3 regions of the Rhizobium sp. P1_E1 genome follow, and region 1 is predicted to be linked to each of the others. Evidence: riboswitches for the same ligand, from Rfam matches in the RefSeq annotation. Region 1 holds a riboswitch; each other region holds the start of a gene.
The links. Region 1 has a riboswitch for FMN ahead of ribN (riboflavin transporter RibN). Riboswitches for the same ligand answer to the same signal wherever they lie in the genome.

Region 1 (8,097 bases):
TCGACGCCCTTCGATCCTGACCGGCTTTCCGGATAGTGGCCGATATGGGCGACGGCGCGTTCGAAGGATGCGCCCGATTCGTAGAGAAGCTTGCCCGTCTTGTCGAAGATGGTGAAGCCGCGCGAGCCGCCCTGGTAGTCGCCTTCATTGGCGACGACGAGGCGGTTGTCGTCCAGCCACTTCACGGCGTCGGGTTCGCGCAGCACGCCTTTGGCTTCGCCCGAGAATTTCAGGGCGCCGTCACGCTTGGTGTCGATACCGGTGAGATCGACGCTGCCGGCGGAGAAATGCGTCTTCACTTCAGCCGTGTTGGCGTCGATGATGACGATCTCATTGTTTTCCTGCAGCGTCAGAGCAATCTCGTTCAGGCTGTTGAAGGCGACGAATTCCGGCTCCGGATCCTCCGGGGCGACGCCGGCAAGCCCGGTCAGCGCCACGTGCTTGATCGTGCCGCAATCGACGGTGCCGTTCCTGACCTGGAAGACGACGAGGTCGCCAGCCGGCATTTGCGGGATCTTGCCGTCATTGACCTTTTCGTCGCGCTCGTTTTCGATCGCGATGGTGCCGAGCGTCTTATCCTTGTTGAGGGCGATCGAATCCGGCTGGCCGCCGAGATCGCAGCTGTTTTCGATCTTCTTGGTCGCCACGTCGACGATGGCGAGACGGCCCGAGGGCTTCGCCTTGTTTTCGGAAGTGTTGACGGCAACGAGCGCCTTGCCGCCGCTCGAGGTGACCGATGTCGGCTCGCCGTCCATCATCACCGCGCCGCCGGCCTTCGGAGCCTTGGCATCGGTAATGTCGATGAAGCCGATCGCGCCGAGCGGGCTGTCGCTATAGATCAGCGTGTTGCCGTCGTCGGTCGCGGTGATGATTTCGGCGGAGCTCACCGAAAGCTTGTCCTTGTCAGCCGGCAGGTTCTGCGCAACCGGGAAGGAAGCGATGCGATTGAAAACCGGTTCGGCCGCGGCCGGAAAGGCAACGGATGCGAGAAGCACGGCAGCGAGCGCTGCCTTGCGCGATGAAATTGTCATGAAATCCCCCATGTGTCGAACATTCGAAACAGGAGTTTTCTGCGCGAGCGGCATGACAGAGGCATGACAGAGGCGACATTTTGCGCCAGACCACATCAGGCTGGTTTGCGCTCCCGGCGCATCTCGTTTCGCATGATGAAGAGCGAGGCAGACAGGATGAGAGCTGCTCCCAGCCAAAGGTAACCCGCCGGCGCATAGCCAAAGAACAGCCAACCGGCCAGCACGTTCAACGGCAGCTTGAGATCATCGAACGGCTGGACGTAGGCGGCATCGGCTGCGGCATAGGCAAGCGTCAGGAAATACTGCGCTGCGGCGGTCAGCAGCCCCGCCAGCAAGAACAGGGCAAGCGTTGCGCCCGTCGGCACTGCAAAACCTGCCGCAAGCGCCAGCCCGCCGTTTATCGGGGTCAGCAGAACGAGCAGCCAGACGGTGATCGTCTCCGGTCGTTCAATGCCCGTCAGGCTTTTGGTGATCAGCGACGAGGCGCCCCACAGCATCGCCGAGAGCACAGGCAGGAGTGCCGCCCAGCCAAAGCCGTCCGACCATGGCTGCAGGATGATCATCGCTCCGGTGAAACCCGCCGCCGTCGCGGCCCAGCGGGCCGGGCCGACGCGCTCACCGAGGAAAAGCCGGGCACCCAGAATGATGAAGAAGGGCGAGGTCATCACCAGTGCGATCGCCTGCCAGATCGGCACGGCGGCAAGGCCGGCGACCCAGGCCTCGACGCCGAGCGCGGCAAGCGCGACGCGCGCGAGGTGACGCCAGGGATAGTGCGTGCGCATCGCCGCGAGGCCGAGCCTCTTAAGGAACGGCAACGAAAACAGGAAGGCGAAGCCATATTGCCAGAAGGCTGCCGACGCCGAGGGAAAGGCAAGCTTCATCGTCAGCCATTGGGTGACGACGTTGAGAAGCGAAAAAGCAATGCCGGCAAGCACCATCCAGAGTGCACCGACAACGGCGCGGGACGGCGAGACTGCAAGGGAAGTCTGATTCATGTCTTTCATCCAAAACAGGGACCAACATAAATCAGGACGCATGAGGCACGGACACGAGCGACATGGCGGATCCCTGCCCTTCGCACGGCCAACACTCATTCTCTTCCATCCGGACTTTAACCGTCGGCTCCGGAATCGCACCGGATCTGCTGACCCTTCCCCCGCTTGGACATGAGGGAAGGCGCTCGCGGGCTCGAGCCGAAACTCTTACCGCCGGTGGGGAGTTTCACCCCGCCCTGAGAACAGAAATGTCGTAGATCAAAGCCCGCGCGGCGGCAAGAGTGTTCCTAAAGCAAAAGGGGTCCGGCAAAGCCGAACCCCTCTCAAATCCTTCACAACCGGTCTCGTTTCCGGCTGACGGATAATATCAGATCAGCCGTTGACGGCGTCCTTCAGGCCCTTGCCAGGCGTGAATTTGGGCACGTTGCGAGCCGGAATGTCGACTTCAGCGCCCGTCGACGGATTACGGCCCTTCGTTGCGGCACGATGAGAAACGGTGAAGCTGCCGAAACCCGCGAGGCGGATGTCGCCCTTGTTCTTGAGTTCAGCCTGGACAACGTCGAAAACCGCGTCAACAGCGGAAGCCGCGTCAGACTTCGTCAGCCCTGCCTTTTCGGCTACTGCGGACACGAGTTCATTCTTGTTCATGTTTCCACCCCTTTCTAAATGGTATGAAACGACTCAAAAGTAAGCTAGGCGCAGAATAGGTTTCATCAGGCCCGCCGAAAACCCAAAAGCCCTGCAAATCAAGGAAAAGCAAGCGTCTACATGACGTTTTCACAAAAAAGGCTGGCGTTTCCGCCAGCCTTTTTGCGTGTTTTGCCCCAATTGGGCGTAAATGTGGCAAAGGCCACTCAATGCGCTATGGTTGCGCCTGTCTCATCGAGGCCTTCGACCGTTGCGATGACGGGCGTTTCTACCGTGCCGTCCCATTCGATCGGCTCCGGTCGCCGGATCAGCGCATGCTTGATCACCTCGCCCATGCGGGATACCGGGATGATCTCCATGTTGTTCTTCACGTTATCGGGAATCTCCGCCAGGTCCTTGGCGTTTTCCTCCGGAATCAGCACCTTCTTGATGCCGCCGCGAAGCGCTGCGAGCAGCTTTTCCTTGAGACCACCGATCGGCAGCACACGACCGCGAAGGGTGATTTCACCGGTCATGGCCACATGCCTATCCACCGGGATGCCTGTCATGATCGAGACGATCGCGGTTGCCATGGCGACGCCGGCCGAGGGGCCATCCTTCGGCGTCGCGCCTTCCGGCACGTGCACGTGGATGTCGCTCTTGTCGAAGCGCGGCGGCTCGATGCCGAAATCGACAGCGCGCGAGCGAACATAGGAGGCCGCTGCCGAGATCGATTCCTTCATGACTTCCTTCAGATTGCCGGTGACCGTCATGCGGCCCTTGCCCGGCATCATCACGCCTTCGATGGTCAGCAGCTCACCACCGACTTCCGTCCAGGCAAGACCGGTCACGACGCCGACCTGATCCTCGCCCTCGGCTTCGCCATGGCGGAAGCGCGGGACGCCCAGGTAGTCGGAGATGTTGGCAGCCGTCACATGAACGGCCTTCGTCTTGCCCTTGATGATCTCGGTGACCGCCTTGCGGGCGAGTTTCATCAGTTCGCGTTCGAAGTTGCGGACGCCGGCTTCGCGGGTGTACTGCTGGCTGATCGCCATCAGGGCGTCGTCGCTGACCGAGAATTCTTCCGGCTGCAACGCATGTTCCTTGATGGCCTTCGGCAGCAGGTGCCGCTTGGCGATTTCGCGCTTTTCATCCTCGGTGTAGCCGGCGATACGGATGATCTCCATGCGGTCCATCAGGGGCGCTGGAATATTCAGCGTATTTGCCGTCGTGATGAACATCACATCCGACAGGTCGTATTCGACTTCCAGATAGTGGTCCATGAAGGTCATGTTCTGCGCCGGATCGAGCACTTCCAGCAGGGCCGAGGACGGATCGCCGCGATAATCCTGGCCGAGCTTGTCGATCTCGTCGAGCAGGAAGAGCGGGTTGGACTTCTTCGCCTTCTTCATCGACTGGATGACCTTGCCGGGCATCGAGCCGATATAGGTGCGGCGGTGACCGCGGATTTCGGCTTCGTCACGAACGCCGCCAAGCGCCATGCGGACATACTCACGGCCGGTCGCCTTGGCGATCGACTGGGCGAGCGAAGTCTTGCCGACACCCGGAGGGCCGACGAGGCAGAGGATCGGGCCCTTGATCTTGGTGGCGCGAGCCTGCACGGCCAGATATTCGACGATGCGCTCCTTGACCTTGTCGAGACCGAAGTGATCGGCTTCGAGGATCTTCTCGGCATTGTTGAGATCGGCCTTGATCTTCGACTTCTTGCCCCAGGGGATCCCGAGCAGCCAGTCCAGATAGTTGCGCACGACGGTGGCTTCCGCCGACATCGGGCTCATCTGACGCAGCTTCTTCAGTTCCGCATCGGCCTTTTCACGGGCTTCCTTGGACAGCTTGGTCTTGGAGATGCGCTCTTCCAGTTCGCTCATCTCGTCGCGGCCTTCCTCGCCGTCGCCGAGTTCCTTCTGGATCGCCTTCATCTGTTCATTGAGGTAATACTCGCGCTGGGTCTTCTCCATCTGGCGCTTGACGCGCGAGCGGATGCGCTTTTCGACCTGCAGGACCGAGATCTCGCCTTCCATGAAGCCGAGGGCCTTTTCGAGGCGCTGCTTGACGCTGGTGGTCTCCAGCATCTCCTGCTTCTCGGTGATCTTGATCGACAGATGCGAAGCGACCGTATCGGCGAGCTTGGAATAGTCGTCGATCTGGCTGGCGGCGCCGACCACTTCGGGCGAAATCTTCTTGTTGAGCTTCACATAGCTCTCGAATTCGGAGACGACCGAACGCGACAGAGCTTCCAGTTCGACCGGATCGTCATGCGGCTCCTCGAGCACATGGCCGAGCGCCTCATAGAAATCCTCGCGGCTGGTATAGGTGTCGATCTCGGCGCGGGCGCGGCCTTCGACCAGAACCTTCACGGTGCCGTCGGGCAGCTTCAAGAGCTGCAACACGTTCGCCACGGTGCCGACATTGTGGATCGCGGAAGGATCCGGATCGTCGTCGCTGGCGTTGATCTGCGTCACCAGCATGATCTGCTTGTCGGAACCCATGACCTCTTCGAGCGCACGGATCGACTTTTCCCGTCCTACGAACAGCGGCACGATCATATGCGGGAAAACCACGATGTCGCGCAGGGGCAGAACAGGGTAGGCAGTGCTGCTCGCTACAGACGTTTTCTTCGTCATTTTATGTCCTTTCCATCGTCCCGTTGCCGGGCTCTCTGCACGGCCGCTTGGGACCGGCCGGCACTCTCACTTGTTGCTACAAGTGGAGGTTCTGACTACGCTTTTCAAGCCACGCAAACGCCCGCGTCCCTCGGATGTGACAGCTTTATTACAACGGAACGCCAACACTATGAAGCGCGTGGCTGGACCGGCGCTTACCACTTCCGACCCGGCTAAAATACAAACGCCAGCAAGAGACTTACGGAATCATTGCATGATTGCCAAGCACTACCCCTTGCGCAACATCGGCAAAGGCAATGTCGGTTCCCACCGGCAAATACTAGCAGCGCTTCGCATGGTTTTTCAAATAGAAAGGGGCCTGCCTATGGCAAGCCCCCAAAATAATCACACGAAAGCCCAAGCTCACGCCGAAGCGTTGGCTTTTTCTTCCTGGCGATCGGCATAGATGTAAAGCGGACGGGCCGAACCGCGCACCACTTCCTCGGAGATGACGACCTCGCGCACGCCTTCCAGCGTCGGCAATTCGAACATCGTGTCGAGCAGGATCTTCTCCATGATCGAGCGAAGGCCGCGGGCGCCGGTCTTGCGCACGATCGCCTTGCGGGCGATTTCGCGCAGAGCGTCCTCGTGGAAGTTCAGTTCCACGTCTTCCATCTCGAACAGGCGCTGATACTGCTTGATCAGCGCGTTCTTCGGCTCGGAGAGGATCTGGATCAGCGCGTCCTCATCGAGGTCTTCAAGCGTCGCCAGAACCGGCAGACGGCCGATGAACTCAGGGATGAGGCCGAACTTGACCAGATCTTCAGGCTCCAGTTCGCGCAGGACCTCACCGACGCGGCGGTCATCCTGCGACTTGACGGTCGCACCGAAGCCGATCGAGGTCTTCTCGCCGCGGGCAGAGATGATCTTGTCGAGGCCGGCAAAGGCGCCGCCGCAGATGAACAGGATGTTCGTCGTGTCGACCTGCAGGAATTCCTGCTGAGGATGCTTGCGGCCGCCCTGCGGCGGAACGGAAGCGACCGTGCCTTCCATGATCTTCAGGAGCGCCTGCTGCACGCCCTCGCCCGAGACGTCGCGGGTGATCGACGGATTGTCGGACTTGCGCGAAATCTTGTCGACTTCGTCGATGTAGACGATGCCGCGCTGCGCACGCTCGACGTTGTAGTCGGCCGACTGCAGGAGCTTCAGGATGATGTTTTCGACATCCTCGCCAACATAACCGGCCTCTGTCAGCGTCGTCGCATCAGCCATGGTGAAGGGAACGTCGATGATGCGGGCGAGCGTCTGGGCAAGATAGGTCTTGCCGCAGCCGGTCGGGCCGACGAGCATGATGTTCGACTTCGCCAGCTCGACTTCGCCGTTCTTGGAGGCGTGCGCCAGGCGCTTGTAATGGTTGTGAACGGCGACCGACAGGATCTTCTTCGCCTGCCGCTGCCCGATGACGTATTCGTCGAGGACCTTGATGATGTCCTGGGGCGTCGGAACGCCGTCGCGGGACTTGACCATCGAGGACTTGTTCTCCTCGCGGATGATGTCCATGCACAATTCGACGCATTCATCGCAGATGAAGACGGTCGGTCCGGCAATCAGTTTCCGGACTTCGTGCTGGCTCTTTCCGCAGAACGAACAATAAAGCGTGTTCTTGGAGTCGCCGCCGTTGCTGCCGCTGACCTTGCTCATATCACTTTCCTTCCAGCACGCCGCATTTCAAGGCGAAATCGCGGTCCACTCTATCAGCTCCTGGCGGCACTCCGTTTCCGGAGCCTTTGCCGAGAAGGGCTTCAGGGGGTACGAACCGGGCCCAACCAATCATGTCCGGGTTCCGGCGGCAACGAATTCCCCTTCGAATGCCGAATGCTATGTCATAAAAATTCAACATAGCATTAATAGTTACTATTAGCGTCTTCGTCGCCGTATGAAAGCCCCTGTTCAATCACAAATGGGATAGAACTGTGGCGACAAAAACACCATCCCTATTAATTACTAGGCCTGTTCGCCTTCCATTTCGAGGCGCGACGTCAGAACCTTGTCGATCACGCCCCAGCTCTGGGCTTCGTCCGCATCCATGAAATGGTCACGATCGAGCGTCTTTTCAACTTCTTCGTAGGTGCGGCCGGTGTGCTTGACGTAGACCTCGTTCAGGCGGCGCTTCATTTTGAGGATGTCGCGGGCGTGCCGCTCGATGTCCGAAGCCTGGCCCTGGAAGCCGCCCGAGGGCTGGTGCACCATGATGCGGGAATTCGGCGTGGCAAAGCGCATGTCCTTGTGGCCGGCAGCCAGCAGTAGCGAGCCCATGGATGCGGCCTGGCCGATGCAGAGCGTCGAAACCGCGGGCTTGATGAACTGCATCGTATCGTAGATCGCCATGCCGGCCGTGACGACGCCGCCGGGCGAATTGATGTAGAGGGCGATTTCCTTCTTCGGGTTTTCGGCCTCGAGGAAGAGCAGCTGGGCGCAGACAAGCGTCGCCATATGGTCTTCGACGGCACCCGTCAGAAAGATGATGCGTTCCTTCAACAGGCGGGAATAGATGTCGTAGGAGCGTTCACCGCGGTTGGTCTGTTCCACGACCATCGGCACGAGGGCCATTGCGGTATCGACTGGGTTTCTCATGTGCGTCCTTTGTCAACGTCTCGCCGGCCGGCGCCGGGAATCAAAGAAAAATGTCTTACCCCTACATAGAGTGTCCCGGCCCTCCTCTTCAAGACACGCATGAGGATAACGTTAAGAAGGCGGGGCAAGGCGGCTCCTGGTAGGCTCTTTCCCCCAAACGCCTGTTAACGGCGAGCCCTTGGTACG
Region 2 (8,097 bases), on a different contig from region 1:
GGTTGTCGCCGAGCAGTTCTCGAACATCTGGAGCCAGGACGAAGGATTCCAGATCATGCAGAATATGCTGCAGGCAAATCCGGACGTTTCGATCGTGTTCGCCCAGGCCGACGGCCTCGCCCTTGGCGCCGCACAGGCGATCAAGGTCGCCAATCCTTCCCAGAAGATCGTGGTTGGCGGCTTCGATGGTGACACCGCAGCTCTCGAAGCGCTCAGCAAAGGCGTCTTCAACGTAACTGCGACCCAGCAGACGCAGAAGATGGGCCGCGACGCGGTTGAAAACGCCGCCAAGCTTGTCGCCGGAGAAAAGGTGCCGCCGGTCCAGCTCATGGATGCCACGCTGACAACCAAAGAAAACGTCGCAGGCTTCATCGCCAACCATCCGTAATGAAGTTGAGGTCTTGAGGAGGTGTGCCATGACTGATCCAGTTCTTTCCCTGAGGGGCATATCCAAGTGGTATGGGCCGCTCCAGGTTCTGAAGAATGTCAGCTTGGACGTCTATCCGGGCGAAGTGGTTGCACTTCTCGGTGAAAACGGAGCGGGCAAGTCAACGCTATCGGGCATCATCGCCGGGTCCCGCACACCGTCTGAAGGATCAATGACCTGGCTGGGGCAGCCTTATGCCCCAGCCACCCCAAGGGAAGCGATCGACAAGGGCGTTGTCCTGATCCACCAGGAGCTGCAGCTTCTGCCGCAACTGTCGATCGCGGAAAACGTCTTCATCGGACGCTGGCCGATGAAGAACGGCGTCGTCGATCGTCCCCAAATGGTTCGCCGAGCCCAGGACCAGCTCGCTCGCTTGAACCTTCACATACCCGCAACGCGGACAGTCGCCGGCCTTTCCACAGCAAATCAACAACTCATCGAGATCGCCAAGGCGCTGGCTCTCAACGCAAAGCTCCTGATCCTCGATGAGCCGACAGCCGCCCTTGGCGGCGCGGAGACGGAAGCTCTTTTCGAACAGGTTAGAAAGCTTCGGTCAGAGGGTGTCGGCATCGTCTACATTTCCCACCGCATGGAAGAGATCAAGCGAATAACCGACCGGATCGTCGTTCTTCGCGATGGCGAGCGCGTGCAGGAATTCTCCGACAGCGCGACACCGGTGCGAACGATCGTCGAGAGCATGGTTGGACGCCCACTTGACCGCTTGTTCCCTGCCCTGCCGGTTCCGACAGACCATCCAGTACTCCAGGTGTCCGGGCTGAGCTCGCCGGACAACTCATTCCGTGACGTTACCTTCGATGTGCGCGCCGGGGAAATTCTCGGGATCGCCGGATTGGTCGGCGCCGGCCGCACGGAACTTGTCCGCGCCATTTCGGGCGCGGACCCAATCAGTGCAGGTTCGATCAAGCTGGAAGGCGAAGAACTCAGGCTGCGCGATCCGGCGGACGCGATCGCCAAGGGCATCGTGATGGTCCCGGAAGACCGCAAGGAGCAAGGCTTGGTTGTCGGGCACCGGATCGGCGAGAACATTATATACGCCAATCTTGACAAGCTGGGCGGGCGTTGGATTACGCCGCGCGTCAAGCGCTCGTTTGCGGAGAAGGCAGTTGCCAAGTTCGGCGTAAAGGGCCGTGCGGAGCAATATGCCTCGGACCTGTCCGGCGGCAACCAGCAGAAGGTCGTCATCGCGAAATGGCTGATGCGCGATCCTAAGGTCGTCGTACTCGACGAACCGACGAGAGGCATCGACGTCGGCGCCCGAGCGGGCATCTACGACATCATCGTCAATCTTGCCAAACGGGGCGTGGCGGTCATCGTCGTAAGCTCGGACCTCGAGGAAGTTCTCGGCGTCTCCAATCGCATTCTCGTGCTTGCGCAAGGCAAACAGGCAGGCATTCTCAATCGTGACCAGGCAAATGACGTTTCGGTCATGGAGCTAGCCACCATCTAAACAGACAGAGAAAGGAAGAGCGGTGTCCGACATCACTCTGAACGCCCCGAAGCTTTTCGATCTCAGCGGCCAGGTTGCCATCGTTACCGGAGCCGGCAGCGGCATCGGGCAGCGCATTGCCATCGGCCTTGCACAGTGCGGCGCCGACGTGGCGTTACTCGACCGTCGAACCGACGACGGGCTGGCCAGGACGGCTGAACATATTCGCGCCGCTGGCCGCCGTTCGATCCAGATCGCGGCTGATGTCACGAGCAAGTCTTCCCTTGGAGAGGCAATAGCACGGACCGAGGCAGATCTCGGCGCATTGACACTTGCAGTCAACGCGGCGGGCATCGCTAACGCGAACGCAGCGGAAGAGATGGAGGAGGACCAATATCAGACGTTGATGGATATCAACCTGAAAGGCGTCTTTCTTTCCTGCCAGGCAGAGGCTCGCGCCATGCTGAAGAATGGACGCGGCTCCATCGTCAACATCGCTTCCATGTCGGGTGTGATCGTAAACCGAGGACTGAGCCAAGCGCACTATAACGCCTCCAAGGCGGGCGTGATCCATATGTCGAAGTCTATGGCGATGGAATGGGTCGACCGCGGCATTCGCGTCAACACCATCTCCCCCGGATACACGGCAACGCCCATGAACACCCGTCCGGAGATGGTTCATCAGACCAAGCTCTTCGAAGAGCAAACGCCAATGCAGCGAATGGCAGCGGTGGACGAGATGGTTGGCCCGGCAGTGTTCTTGCTGTCGAATGCGGCAAGCTTCGTGACCGGCGTCGATCTTCTCGTCGACGGCGGTTTCTGCTGCTGGTGATGGCGAGGCGAAAGCTCATTGCCGGCAATTGGATAATGAACGGTCTCGCTTCCTCCCTAGCTGAGATCGAGGCGCTGAAGGGAATAACGGGCAAGACGGCGTGCGATATCGTCGTCTGCCCGCCCTTCACGCCGATCGAACGGGCTGTCGAACGGACGGCGCCCAAGACTGCCTGAATTCGCCAAGACTATCTCGGCAACCGCTTGAGCTCCAATAATCATCGCAGGGCAGGTCACGCCCAGATTTGCTGTTTACCGGGAAGGAAAGAGCATGAAACGCTTCGAAGATAAGACGGTCGTGATCACGGGAGGCAGCCGCGGCATCGGCGCTGCCATCGCCAGACGCTTTGCGCGCGAAGGCGCCAATCTCGTCGTTTCGGCCAACGAGGAGCTGGTCCACGGCGTTGCCGAACAGATCCGGGCCGAAGGCGGCAAGGCGATCTCCTTCATCGGCGACGTTACCGACAAGGCAAGCGTCAAGGCCCTCTACGATGCCGCCGAGAAGGAATTCGGCTCGGTCGACGTCTCGATCCAGAATGCCGGCGTCATTACCATCGCCCGGGTCGAGGACCTGACCGAAAACGAGTGGGACAAGGTGATGGCCGTCAACACCAAAGGCGTTTTCCTCTGCGCTCAGGAGGCGATATCAAGAATGCGCAAGCACAAGCGCGGCGGCCGCATTATCAACACCGCTTCCGGCCAGGCCCGCGATGGCTTCATCTACACCCCGCATTACGCCGCCTCGAAGATGGGCGTCGTCGGCATCACCCAGAGCCTGGCCAAGGAAGTCGCGACCGAGAAGATCACCGTCAACGCCTTCTGCCCCGGCATCATCGAGACCGACATGTGGGCCTATAACGACCAGGCCTGGGGCAAGCTGCTCGGCAACTACGCCCCCGGCGAACTGATGAAGGAATGGGTCGCGGGCATCCCGATGAAACGGGCCGGCTCCGGAGAGGATGTCGCCGGCCTGGTCACCTTCCTCGCCAGCGATGACGCCGCCTATATCACCGGCCAGACGATCAATGTCGACGGCGGCCTGATCATGTCCTGATGCATGTCGCCTAAAAGTGCGCAGTGGTTTGGGACAACGACATGCATGGAAGGATCAAACCACCAACGAAGCACGGAAGGCGAGCCGGTCGTCGCCTCCATGTGAACAGTGTGTCCATCGGCGTTAGGGCAGCTTTGCATTTTTGCCCGGTCGAGTGACCTTGCCATCCGCCTGTTTTTGATCCTATCTTTGAAATGTTCTCAGGGCGGGGTGCAATTCCCCACCGGCGGTATCAGGAGCAATCCTGGAGCCCGCGAGCGCTTCCGGCACCACAGCGCCGCGCGTCTTTCAGACGCGCAAACGACGCTGTAGCACTTTGAATTGCTGGAAGGTCAGCAGATCCGGTGAGATGCCGGAGCCGACGGTATAGTCCGGATGGAAGAGGACAACACGGGCAGTCGCACTCCATCACGGAGTCGGCTGACGTTTGTTCGCCCAAGGGCAGAAGGCTCGCTCACGGATTGAGCCGAGCAGACCATGTCAGTACGCTGACATAACCCTTGAAAGGCCAGACAGCATGACTATTGCAACAATTGAAGATGCCATATCAGCCATTGCCAGCGGCAAGATGGTCGTCGTCGTTGACGACCAAAACCGGGAAAACGAAGGCGATATCGTGGTCGCGGCCGATGCCGTTACTCCGGAAACAATCGCCTTCATGATGACCCACGCCCGCGGCCTCGTCTGCATTGCCATGGAAGGCGAGCGCCTCGATGCGCTCGATATTCCGCTGATGGTGCCCAACAACACGGAATCGCACAAAACCGCCTTTACGGTCTCGGTCGATTATCTCAAGGGCACGACGACGGGCATCTCGGCTGCCGACCGCGCCGCCACCGTCCGCGCCCTCGTCGACGATCGCGCAAAGCCAGATGAATTCGCCCGCCCCGGTCACATCTTTCCGCTGCGCGCCAACCCCCGCGGCGTGCTCGGCCGCCCCGGCCATACCGAAGCCGCCGTCGATCTCGCCCGCCTCGCCGGAAGGGTCCCCGCCGGCGTCATCTGCGAAGTCGCCAACGACGACGGAACCATGTCCCGTCTGCCCGAACTCACGCTCTTCGCCGAACGCCACAACCTACCCCTCGTCACCATCGAGGATCTGGTCGCCTACCTCGACCGCCAGGCGGAAAGAGACATACGCGAAGTCGCCTGATCGATGCCTTAGTTGCGGCGGCATAGCCCGCCGCAACAAAGAACGTGCCGCAGTGATGACACTGACGGCACCTTCCCTTGCCGGTCCTATGTCCGGCTGATCGAAACCCCACCATCCGCCAGCATCGCCGTGCCGGTCACGAAGCTCGACATGTCGGAGGCGAGGAAAAGCGCCGCATTGGCGATCTCTTCGGGTTGCGCCATGCGTTTCAGCGCATGCAGCCCCTCCACGAAGGCGAGCACCTCCGGCGTGGCATCCGGCGCGTTGGTAATGCTGGCGGGTGTGTCGGTGCCGCCGGGAAGCAATGCGTTGACGCGGATCTTCTGCGCTCCGAGTTCAGCGGCGAGCACTTGCACGAAGCCGATCAGCCCCGCCTTGCTCGCCGCATAGGCGGCCATGCCAGGCATGCCGACGGTGTGGCCGACGAAAGTCGAGGTGAAGATCAGCGATCCGCCGCCTTTTCCCATCGCCGCCGACTGGTGCTTGGCGCCGAGGAAGGCGGCGGTGAGATTGGTCTCGATCGTCTCGCGCCAGCCCTCCAGCGACAGCCCGGCGACCGGCCCCATCTCACCGAGGATGCCGGCATTGTTGAAGGCGATGTCGAGCCGGCCGAAACGCGAAACTGCCGTCTCGACGAGCCTTGCCTGCAGCGCCTCGTCCCTGACATCGCCTGATATGGCGACGGCCTGACCACCCTCCGCCTCGATTTCCGCGATGATGGCATCGAGCGCGTCCTGCCGCCGGCCGGTGACCACGAGCTTGGCGCCCTGCCGTGCAAAGAGTTTCGCCGCCGCGCGGCCGATGCCGGAACTTGCGCCGGTGATGATTGCGATCTTGTCGTTGAGAAGTGTCATATCGATCTCTCCTGGGTTGTTGCGAGACCTGAGATGCTCAAACATCAGGCGATGCAGCCACCCGTTTCCCGAGCAGGACGAGAAAAACGCCTATGGCCGAACCGGCAACGCGACGGCGCGTCCTCATCGACGCCTTGATCGCGGCGTCGGAAATATCGGAATTCACGTTATAAAACAGGCACTTGTCTAGACTTCCACCCACACGCCTGCGTTGACATCAGCGCCATTGTGCACCGCATCATCGATTTATCCCTGGTGTGACATTCATCCGATTCCCTTCATGCATCTTCGCGACTAAAAGGAGCGCACAGGTAACGGGAATCTCTTCATGCCGCGGTCACGCAATACTGAGGGCGCCATCTATATGAGCATGGCAATGGCCGGCTTTTCCGCGAGCGACGCTCTGTCCAAATCGGTGATCGCCTATATGAACGCCGGCGAGATCATGTTCCTGCGCGGTCTCTTCACCAGCCTGCTCGTCTATCTGATTGCCTGGAAAATGGGCGCGCTGCGCTCCTGGCGCATCATGCTGCAGCCGATGATCATCTTCAGGATCATCTGCGAGACGCTCTCCGCCGTCACCTATATCACCGCGCTCGGCATGATGCCGATCGCCAATGCCTCGGCGATCCTGCAGTCGCTGCCGTTGGTCGTCACTTTCGGTGCTGCGCTGTTCTTCGGTGAGCCGGTCGGCTGGAGGCGCTGGTCGGCGATCCTCGTCGGCCTCGTCGGCGTGATGATCATTATCCGCCCTGGCCCGGAAGGATTCACCGCCGCCGCCCTGCTCTGCGTCGCCGCGGTGCTGACGACGGCCGGCCGCGATCTCGCCACCCGGAGCATCAGCCCGGAAATTCCCTCACTGATGATAACCGTCATCACCGCCATATCAGCCTCCTTCTTCGGCGCGCTGCTCATCCCGCTGCTCGGCGGCTGGCAGCCGGTCAGCGCTAGCGCACTTGGGCATCTCGTGCTCGCATCGGTGCTGGTGCTCGTCGGCTACCAGTCGGTTATCCTCGCCATGCGCACCGGCGAAATCTCCTTCGTCGCGCCGTTCCGCTATACCAGCCTGATCTTTTCCTCTCTGCTCGGCTTCCTCTTCTTCGCCGAAGTGCCTGACAGCTGGACGCTCGTCGGCGCTGCGATCGTCATCGCCTCCGGCCTCTATACGTTCTATCGTGAGGCCAAGCGCCGCGTATCGCCGATCGCGCAGGAATCCGCGCCGCGCGCGCCGGTCTGAGGAAGGATGATGGCTGAATTCTCGCTTGGCAGATCTGATATAGCAGGCGTCGTATTGGCCGGCGGCCGCTCGCAGCGCATGGGCCGCGACAAGGCAGGCGTGATGCTCGGGGCCGAGAGCCTGCTCCACCATGTGCTGACCCGCCTCTCGCAGCAGGCCCCGCTCGTTGCCGTCAATGCCGATGCCGCCGCCGAGGGCGTGCCTGTCGTTCCTGACCGTTTTCGCGGTAAGGCCGGGCCGATGGCCGGCATCCATGCAGCCATGGTCTATGCCGCCGGCCTGCCCTCGATCACCCATGTCGTCACCGTCTCGGTGGATTGCCCGTTCTTCCCGGCCGATCTCGTCGCCCGGCTGGCGGCAGCGATCGAGCACCCGTCGCAGATCGCCATTGCCGCCTCCGAGGGCCGCAGCCATCCCGTCTTCGGGCTGTGGCCGGTGACGCTGGCCGCCGATCTCGAAGCCTGGATCACCACCGACGAGAAGCGCCGCGTACGCGACTTCCTGTTACGGCATGACGTTACGGAAGTGGCGTTTCCGCTGCATCCGACCCGCGCCAGCCTGCTCGACCCTTTCTTCAACATCAATACGCCCGACGATCTCGTCGAGGCGGAACGCTGGCTGGAGGCCCTTCGCGGATGACCGCACCGAAAATCTTCGGCATCGCCGGCTGGAAGAACTCAGGCAAGACGGGGCTCGCCGTCCGACTGGTGACGGAGTTCACCCGCCGCGGCTACAGGATCTCGACGATCAAGCACGCCCATCATGATTTCGACATCGACAAGGTCGGGGCCGACAGCTACCGCCACCGCCAGGCCGGCGCCCACGAGGTCACCATCGTCTCCGGCACCCGCTACGCCATCATGCACGAGCTGCGCGGTGCCCCCGAACCTGTGTTCGAGGAGATCCTCGCCCGCCTCGCCCCCTGCGACCTCGTGCTGATCGAAGGTTACAAGCGCGAGCCGATCCCGAAGATCGAGGCCCGCCGCCTGGAGGCGGCAAATCGTGAACCGTTGGCACCAAGCGATCCCCATATCTGCGCTATCGCCGCCGATCATGCCGTCACGGATACGGCCCTGCCGGTCTTCGATCTGGAC
Region 3 (6,181 bases), on a different contig from region 1:
GCCCAAATTCATCAGCGCGACATCGCCGAAGGGGCTTCCCTTCATCGATGGAAGATATTTGCTTGCCTTGTCCGACAGCGAAAGTCGGCCGGTCACCTCAGCGTAGGATGTGAGGGTCACTGTAAACGTTTTGCTGATTGACCCGAGTTCGAACATGGTGGCCGCAGTGACGGGCTTGTCGGTGTCCTTCGACACGACGCCGTAGTTGAAGATGTGGTCCTCTCCGTCAACGGTAATGGCAACGGCCATGCCCGGGATGCCGTATTTATCCATGATCGGTTTGATCGCGTTGTCCGAGATGGCTTGCAGTTTCATCTCGTCAGCCGCAAAGCCATTTGAGGAAATGCATGTCGCGACCAGGGCGGCTGATAGAATTCCTATCCAATCAAGCTTCATTTTTTCATCCTCCAGACGCGGTTCAATCAGCGCAAAGGCGCATGAGGACGGCATTTAATGGCACTGTTTTGCGGCAGCAAACGATGATATCTCGGAGGAGATACAAGAAAATCTAGGGCTAAGATGGTTCGGCAATTCCTCCCTTTGAATGGCTTGAGAGCCTTCGAAGCTTCGGCGAGACATCTCAGCTTCACCCGCGCCGCAATCGAACTTTGCGTTACTCAGGCCGCCGTAAGCCAGCAGGTCAAAAGCCTGGAGAAGCGATTGGGCGTTGCGCTTTTCCAGCGCCTCCCAAAGGGTTTGAAAATCACCGCGGAAGGTGAAGCTCTTTTGCCAACGTTGACCAATTCCTTCGATCAAATGGCAATCACGCTGGACAGGATTGAAGCCGGGCAAGTTCGGGAATTGCTGTTTTTGGGCGTGGTTGGAACCTTTGCTGTCGGCTGGTTATTGCCAAGGTTTCCGGATTTTCAACAGCAGCATCCATTCATCGACGTGCGCATTTCGACAAACAATAATCGCGTCGATATGGCCGCTGAGGGGCTGCATTTTGCCATTCGCTTCGGCAGCGGCTCCTGGCACGGCACAGAAGCACTGCGTCTGTTCGACGCTCCGCTTTCGCCTCTGTGCACCCCCAGACTGGCAGACCGTTTAAGATCGCCCGCAGATCTTGCCGAAGCGACGCTTTTGCGGAGCTATAGGGCCGACGAGTGGAGTACCTGGTTCGAGGCCGCGGATGTTCCGCCGGCGGCACAGGTCAACGCAGGGATCGTTTTTGACTCTTCCCTCGCCATGATGGAGGCGGCCATGCAAGGATTGGGAATTGCTCTGGCGCCGCCGTCGATGTTTTCCAGGCATCTGTCATCAGGGGCTATATTACAACCTTTTCCCACGACCATATCATTGGGCAGCTATTGGCTGACTCGACTTCAATCAAGGCCGCCAACGGCAGCCATGCTCGCATTTTCCGATTGGATAACGTCGCAGATCTCTTCCGCATCTCAATGACAGCTTCTGGCGGATCGCGATCCTCGACCTGACGAGGCATAGACACGATAAAACATTTCGGTATGGCGCGCGCCATACCGAAATGCCCTTGCTTCTCAGAGGATGTTGCCGCCTTTGCCTACAAGGGAAGCTGCTTGCCGGCCTGTTCGCTGACCATGTATTCGGCGTACCAGTCCGGCCAGCCTTCGTCGTGCTTGCCGCCGTTTCGCTTCTCGTGTTCACCATGGGCAGTTGCCGCACGGCGGAGTGCTGACGCAAGCTCGGTCGACGTCGTGAATTTCGTCTCGTCGGCGTCGATGCGCCCCGGCAGCCGCGTGGTGACTTCCTGGAACAGCCAGCCGTTGCCGTCGGGATCCTTGAATGAGGCGAAGGAGCGATAGCTGCGATGATCGGGATCGCGGCCGGCGATCCGCAGGCGGCCGAACAGATAGGGTTCGTCCTTGCCGGCATAGACGCCGGCAGCGTCATGGAACACTTCGCTGACCTCGATGCCGCGGGCGATGAGATCGCGGCGAGCGGCCTCGATGTCGGAGACGATCAGGTAGAGCCCCTGGGCGGAACCGGGGGCCGCGGCGGTGACGTTCTTGCCGAAGATGATCGCGCAGCCGGAGCCGGGCGGGGTAAACTGGATTACACGGAAATCGGCATCATTGGCGAAGTCGGCGTCGAGCCGCCAGCCCAGGCCGTCGTAAAAGCGTTTGGCGCGATCGACGTCGGAAACGGGGATGACGACCACCTCGAGCTTGGTGTCGACGGGCTGTGTTCTCGGGGTCTCAATGGGGGTTTCACTGCGCATTGCATTGCTCATCTTCAGCTCCTTGGGGTTTTGGATGCGTTAAGAATGGCGATACATGTCAGTGGCCAGTGGACCACAGTGCGGTGAGGCCGTCGAATCAATTATTCTGTCTGGTTTGGCCGTGTAGCGGAGTTGTATCGAAGCGGCGGGACTGTTCCCGCCGTCTTCTGTTCGTCGAACCGCTGACTACGCGGCAAGAGCGGCGCGGGTTTTGCCGATCGTCAGAGCTGCCTTTGCCGCTTCACGGCCTTTCTCGACGAAGTGCGCGCGGTAGATCTGCTTGTGATGCTCGGTTTCCTGATACTGGTGCGGCGTCAACGACACCGACAGCACCGGCACGCCCGTATCCATGCCGGCGCGCATCAGCCCATCGACGACGGCCTGGGCGACAAATTCGTGGCGGTAGATTCCGCCGTCGACGACGAAGGCGGCGGCAATGACGGCGCCGTAACGCCCGGTTGCCGCAAGATCGCGGGAAAGCAGCGGCATCTCGAATGCGCCGGGAACATCGAACACGTCGACCTGCTCGGGCGGAACGAGCTGGTAGAAGCCATCAAGGGCGCGGTCGACGATGTCGGCGTGCCAGCTGGCTTTGACGAAGGCGTAGCGGGTGGGTGTCACGGTAATCTCCTTTGGCGAACAGACACATCACCCAAGGCGATCACGAACGTCCCCGACAGCCGCAAGGGCGGCAGGAACGCACGTTCTCTTTCATCCGGACTATGACCGTCGGCTCAGGCATCTCACCTGATCTGCTGACCCTTCCTGAGAAGGCGCTCGCGGGCTCGCAATCAAAATTGCATACCGCCGGTAGGGACTTTCACCCCGCCCTGAGAACGGCACGAACAATAGGGGGAAGGCGGCGGGCTGGCAATAGGTCGAAATGCTTTCGCGGCCGGAGCTGGATCAGAGCTCCCCAAGCGGCGATTTCGCTCGTTCGTCGATGGCGACCGGCAATCCCTCTTGCGGAGGAGGGGCATGCGCCTACATGCTCTCTGTGAGGACATCTAGGTCAGAAATACCACGACAAGACAGGACGCGCTGTCTCCGCCTGGGCGGGGCCGTGACAACCATGGGAGAGAGTGATGCCAGAATTTTTCGTCGTTCACCGCGAGGCGCATATCGCGGCGCCGCCGGCCGCGGTGTTTGCGCTGATGACCGATCCGGAGAAGATCCTGCGCTGGATGGGAACGGAAGCGCAGGTCGAGCCGCAGCCCGGCGGACTCTATCTCGTCAACGTCACCGGCGCCCGCTTTGCGCGCGGCTCGTTTCGTGAAGTGGTGCCGGTTCATCGCCTTGCCTACAGCTTCGGCTGGGACGGCAGCGAGGTGGTGCCGCCGGGGTCGAGCCTGGTCGAGATCGATCTGATCGAGCAGGGGGGCGGAACGCTGTTGCGGCTCACCCATAGCGGCCTGCCCAGCGCCGATCAATGCGCCGGCCATGCGGAAGGCTGGGCGCATTACCTCGGGCGGCTGACCGAAGTCGCCGCCGGGCGTAGTCCAGGTCCCGACCCATTTTACGGCAGGACGTAGCCCAGCGTTTCCACCTTCGACATCGCGCGCTGCCAGAACAGGATGATTTTAGGCTGGATCGGCCCAAAGTCTGAATCCTGTTCTAAATTAAAGAGTTAGAGCATAAGGTCGTCCGAAAACCGCTCACACTTTTCGGCATCATGCTCCAGCGCCAAACATGAACGCGCAGTTCATCTCCAGTTCAATTTAGCGGCCATAAAGTGGGGACGGCTGGATTGAAAATGGAGTTCTCGATGAAAGCGCTTTCTATCGCGGCCGCCTTGCTCGTTGGCGGCCTCTCGATCGGCACAGCTGAGGCGACGCCGATGGGGACAATCAATGTCCAGAGCAATGTCACAAAGGTCGACTACGCCTGCGGTCGCGGCTGGCATCTGACGCGCTGGGGCGAATGCCGGCGAAACTGGAGACGCCCGCCGCCGGTAGCTTTCTACGGTGGTCCGCCCCGCTGGGGCTGGGAGCGGCGTCACCGGGATTGGGATGATGGCCCGCGCTGGCGCCATGAGAGGCGCTGGGATCGCGACCGGCGTTGGCGGGATGACGACTAAAGGTCTCGCTTAGATGTAATGGATGAAGGCCGGAGCGATTTTCGCCCGGCCTTTTCTAATGAAACAGCTTCGCCGACGCTGACAGCCAGCGTTCTCCCGATTTGCCCGAGAGGGTCAGATCCTGCCGACGAGCCAGTGCTTGTCGTCGATCAATTCCTCGAGCTCGATGGGATCCTTGACGCCGAATTCGAACCATTCGACGAGTTCTTTCGCCTTGCGGCTGCTCTCCTCCGCCGTCAGCTCGACCTGATACCTTTCGCACCATCGCCGAAGGATCGACGTCAGCAGCGTCATGTCATTCCCATCCAGCGGATCTTTCGGCCAGAATATCGTGCCCATCGTACCCCTCAATCACACGATGACGAACGGCCCTATAATGGAATCAAAGTCGCGCAAGTTTAAAGTGTTTATTTTTTGTTTTCCACCGTGGCGAATGGCTTTCGACAGGGAGCGGACGTCCTTTTTCGAACCCGGGGATGACCGCAAGCGGTCACTCCGGGGATGTCCTTGCGGCCGCCCCGGTGAGCGTGCGATGTTAAGCCATGGATCTGCCGTCCCCCCTTGCCTGGCTGATTGACGAGGCCGGCGCCTCGCCTGGTCCCGAACGGTTTCTGGCCGAACTCGGGCGCCGGCTGCTGGCCGATGGCCTGCCGCTTTCCGGTGGCGCGCTGACGCTTTCGGTGCCGCATCCGATCATCGCGCGGCGCACCTGGCTGTGGCGGGCCGAGACCGGTGCTGTCATCGAGGCGTTGGCCTTCGCCGCGGCTCCGCAGAGTGAGGCCGGGCGCGAGTGGCTGGCCGGGTTGGGACCGGTATGGGAGGATAGGATCGGGCCTGTACAGGACAATCAGATATCTGACAGACCGGTGCTCGGCTGGGCGGGTATCGCCAATGGGGCGGGGGCCGGTGCATTCGGCCCGGCTGAGGCTGGCCTGCTGCACGAGGTCGCGCGTTTTGCTGGAGCGCCGCTCGCCGCCTTGGCGGCGCGGGAGGCGAAGGCCGCGCTGCTTGAAGCCTATCTCGGCCGCCGCAGCGCCGCCCGGGTGCAGGCCGGCGCCCTTGCCCGCGGCACCGGCGAGACCATCCGCGCAGCCCTTCTCTGCGCCGATCTGCGCGACTTCACCGCGCTCTCCGAAGTGACCGAGCCTCACGTGATGATCACCGCACTGGATGCCTGGTTCGACCGCGTCGCCGGCGCCGTGCATGCCTTCGGGGGCGAGGTGCTGAAGTTCATCGGCGACGGCGTGCTGGCGATCTTTCCGGTCACGGCTACGTCGAGCGAGGGCGACGCCGCTCGAGGGGATTGCGAGGCCTGCGAGGCAGCACTGCGCGCGGTCGCCGCCAGCCGCGCCGGCATGGCCCATCTCGATCAGGTGCGCCAGGCGCAGGGGCTGGCGCTGCTGCCCTTCGGCGCAGCATTGCATTTTGGCGAGATCCTGTGGGGCAATATTGGTGCTGCCGACCGGTTGGACTTTACGGCCATCGGCCCCGCCGTCAATCTGGTCAGCCGGCTGGAAGGGCTGTGTAAGCCGCTCGGCCGAAGCGTGCTGATCTCGGGCGCGGTTGCGGCGAATACGGCGACGGCACTGATGCCGCTCGGAGAGCACACCTTGCGTGGCATCGCCGACCCTTGCGCGGTCTTCACCCTGCCTGAGGATTGAGCTGCGGACAGGGCAGTTGCATTTATGCAAAGAAAGCTTTGCAAAGATATCTTTGCAATAGTAGGCTTCCGGCATGAAAAATCCGCGCCCGCAGCCTGCTCAATCCGTCACCGCACCCCGCACCCTCAGCCGTGTCGTGCCCGATCCAACCGCGCTGAAGGCGCTGACGCATCCTGTCCGGCTGCGCATGCTCGGCATGCTCAGGCTCGATGGCCCCGCCACCGCGACGCAGCTTGCGGCGCG

Region 2: it holds a riboswitch for FMN, as region 1 does, so the genes downstream of both, ribB (3,4-dihydroxy-2-butanone-4-phosphate synthase) here and ribN (riboflavin transporter RibN) in region 1, are expected to answer to the same signal.
Region 3: it holds a riboswitch for FMN, as region 1 does, so the genes downstream of both, AC1D1Z_RS09725 (6,7-dimethyl-8-ribityllumazine synthase) here and ribN (riboflavin transporter RibN) in region 1, are expected to answer to the same signal.

What each region holds. Positions count from the first base shown of each region.
Region 1 is NZ_JBFUAY010000012.1:71,263-79,359, forward strand. Features, by position in the region: gene AC1D1Z_RS07520 (esterase-like activity of phytase family protein) at 1-1,043, opposite strand, end outside; gene ribN (riboflavin transporter RibN) at 1,127-2,035, opposite strand; FMN riboswitch at 2,120-2,274, opposite strand; gene hupB (DNA-binding protein HupB) at 2,399-2,674, opposite strand; gene lon (endopeptidase La) at 2,881-5,298, opposite strand; gene clpX (ATP-dependent Clp protease ATP-binding subunit ClpX) at 5,701-6,978, opposite strand; gene clpP (ATP-dependent Clp endopeptidase proteolytic subunit ClpP) at 7,282-7,911, opposite strand.
Region 2 is NZ_JBFUAY010000052.1:10,444-18,540, forward strand. Features, by position in the region: gene AC1D1Z_RS18560 (sugar ABC transporter substrate-binding protein) at 1-388, shown strand, start outside; gene AC1D1Z_RS18565 (sugar ABC transporter ATP-binding protein) at 417-1,895, shown strand; gene AC1D1Z_RS18570 (SDR family oxidoreductase) at 1,918-2,706, shown strand; gene AC1D1Z_RS18575 (hypothetical protein) at 2,742-2,882, shown strand; gene AC1D1Z_RS18580 (glucose 1-dehydrogenase) at 2,977-3,759, shown strand; FMN riboswitch at 3,952-4,150, shown strand; gene ribB (3,4-dihydroxy-2-butanone-4-phosphate synthase) at 4,277-4,912, shown strand; gene AC1D1Z_RS18590 (SDR family oxidoreductase) at 4,999-5,766, opposite strand; gene AC1D1Z_RS18595 (DMT family transporter) at 6,095-7,003, shown strand; gene mobA (molybdenum cofactor guanylyltransferase MobA) at 7,013-7,642, shown strand; gene mobB (molybdopterin-guanine dinucleotide biosynthesis protein B) at 7,639-8,097, shown strand, end outside.
Region 3 is NZ_JBFUAY010000018.1:14,833-21,013, forward strand. Features, by position in the region: gene ampC (class C beta-lactamase) at 1-396, opposite strand, end outside; gene AC1D1Z_RS09715 (LysR family transcriptional regulator) at 520-1,404, shown strand; gene AC1D1Z_RS09720 (VOC family protein) at 1,523-2,212, opposite strand; gene AC1D1Z_RS09725 (6,7-dimethyl-8-ribityllumazine synthase) at 2,387-2,821, opposite strand; FMN riboswitch at 2,900-3,042, opposite strand; gene AC1D1Z_RS09730 (SRPBCC family protein) at 3,286-3,732, shown strand; gene AC1D1Z_RS09735 (GCG_CRPN prefix-to-repeats domain-containing protein) at 3,966-4,277, shown strand; gene AC1D1Z_RS09740 (hypothetical protein) at 4,392-4,616, opposite strand; gene AC1D1Z_RS09745 (adenylate/guanylate cyclase domain-containing protein) at 4,820-5,938, shown strand; gene AC1D1Z_RS09750 (winged helix-turn-helix domain-containing protein) at 6,012-6,181, shown strand, end outside.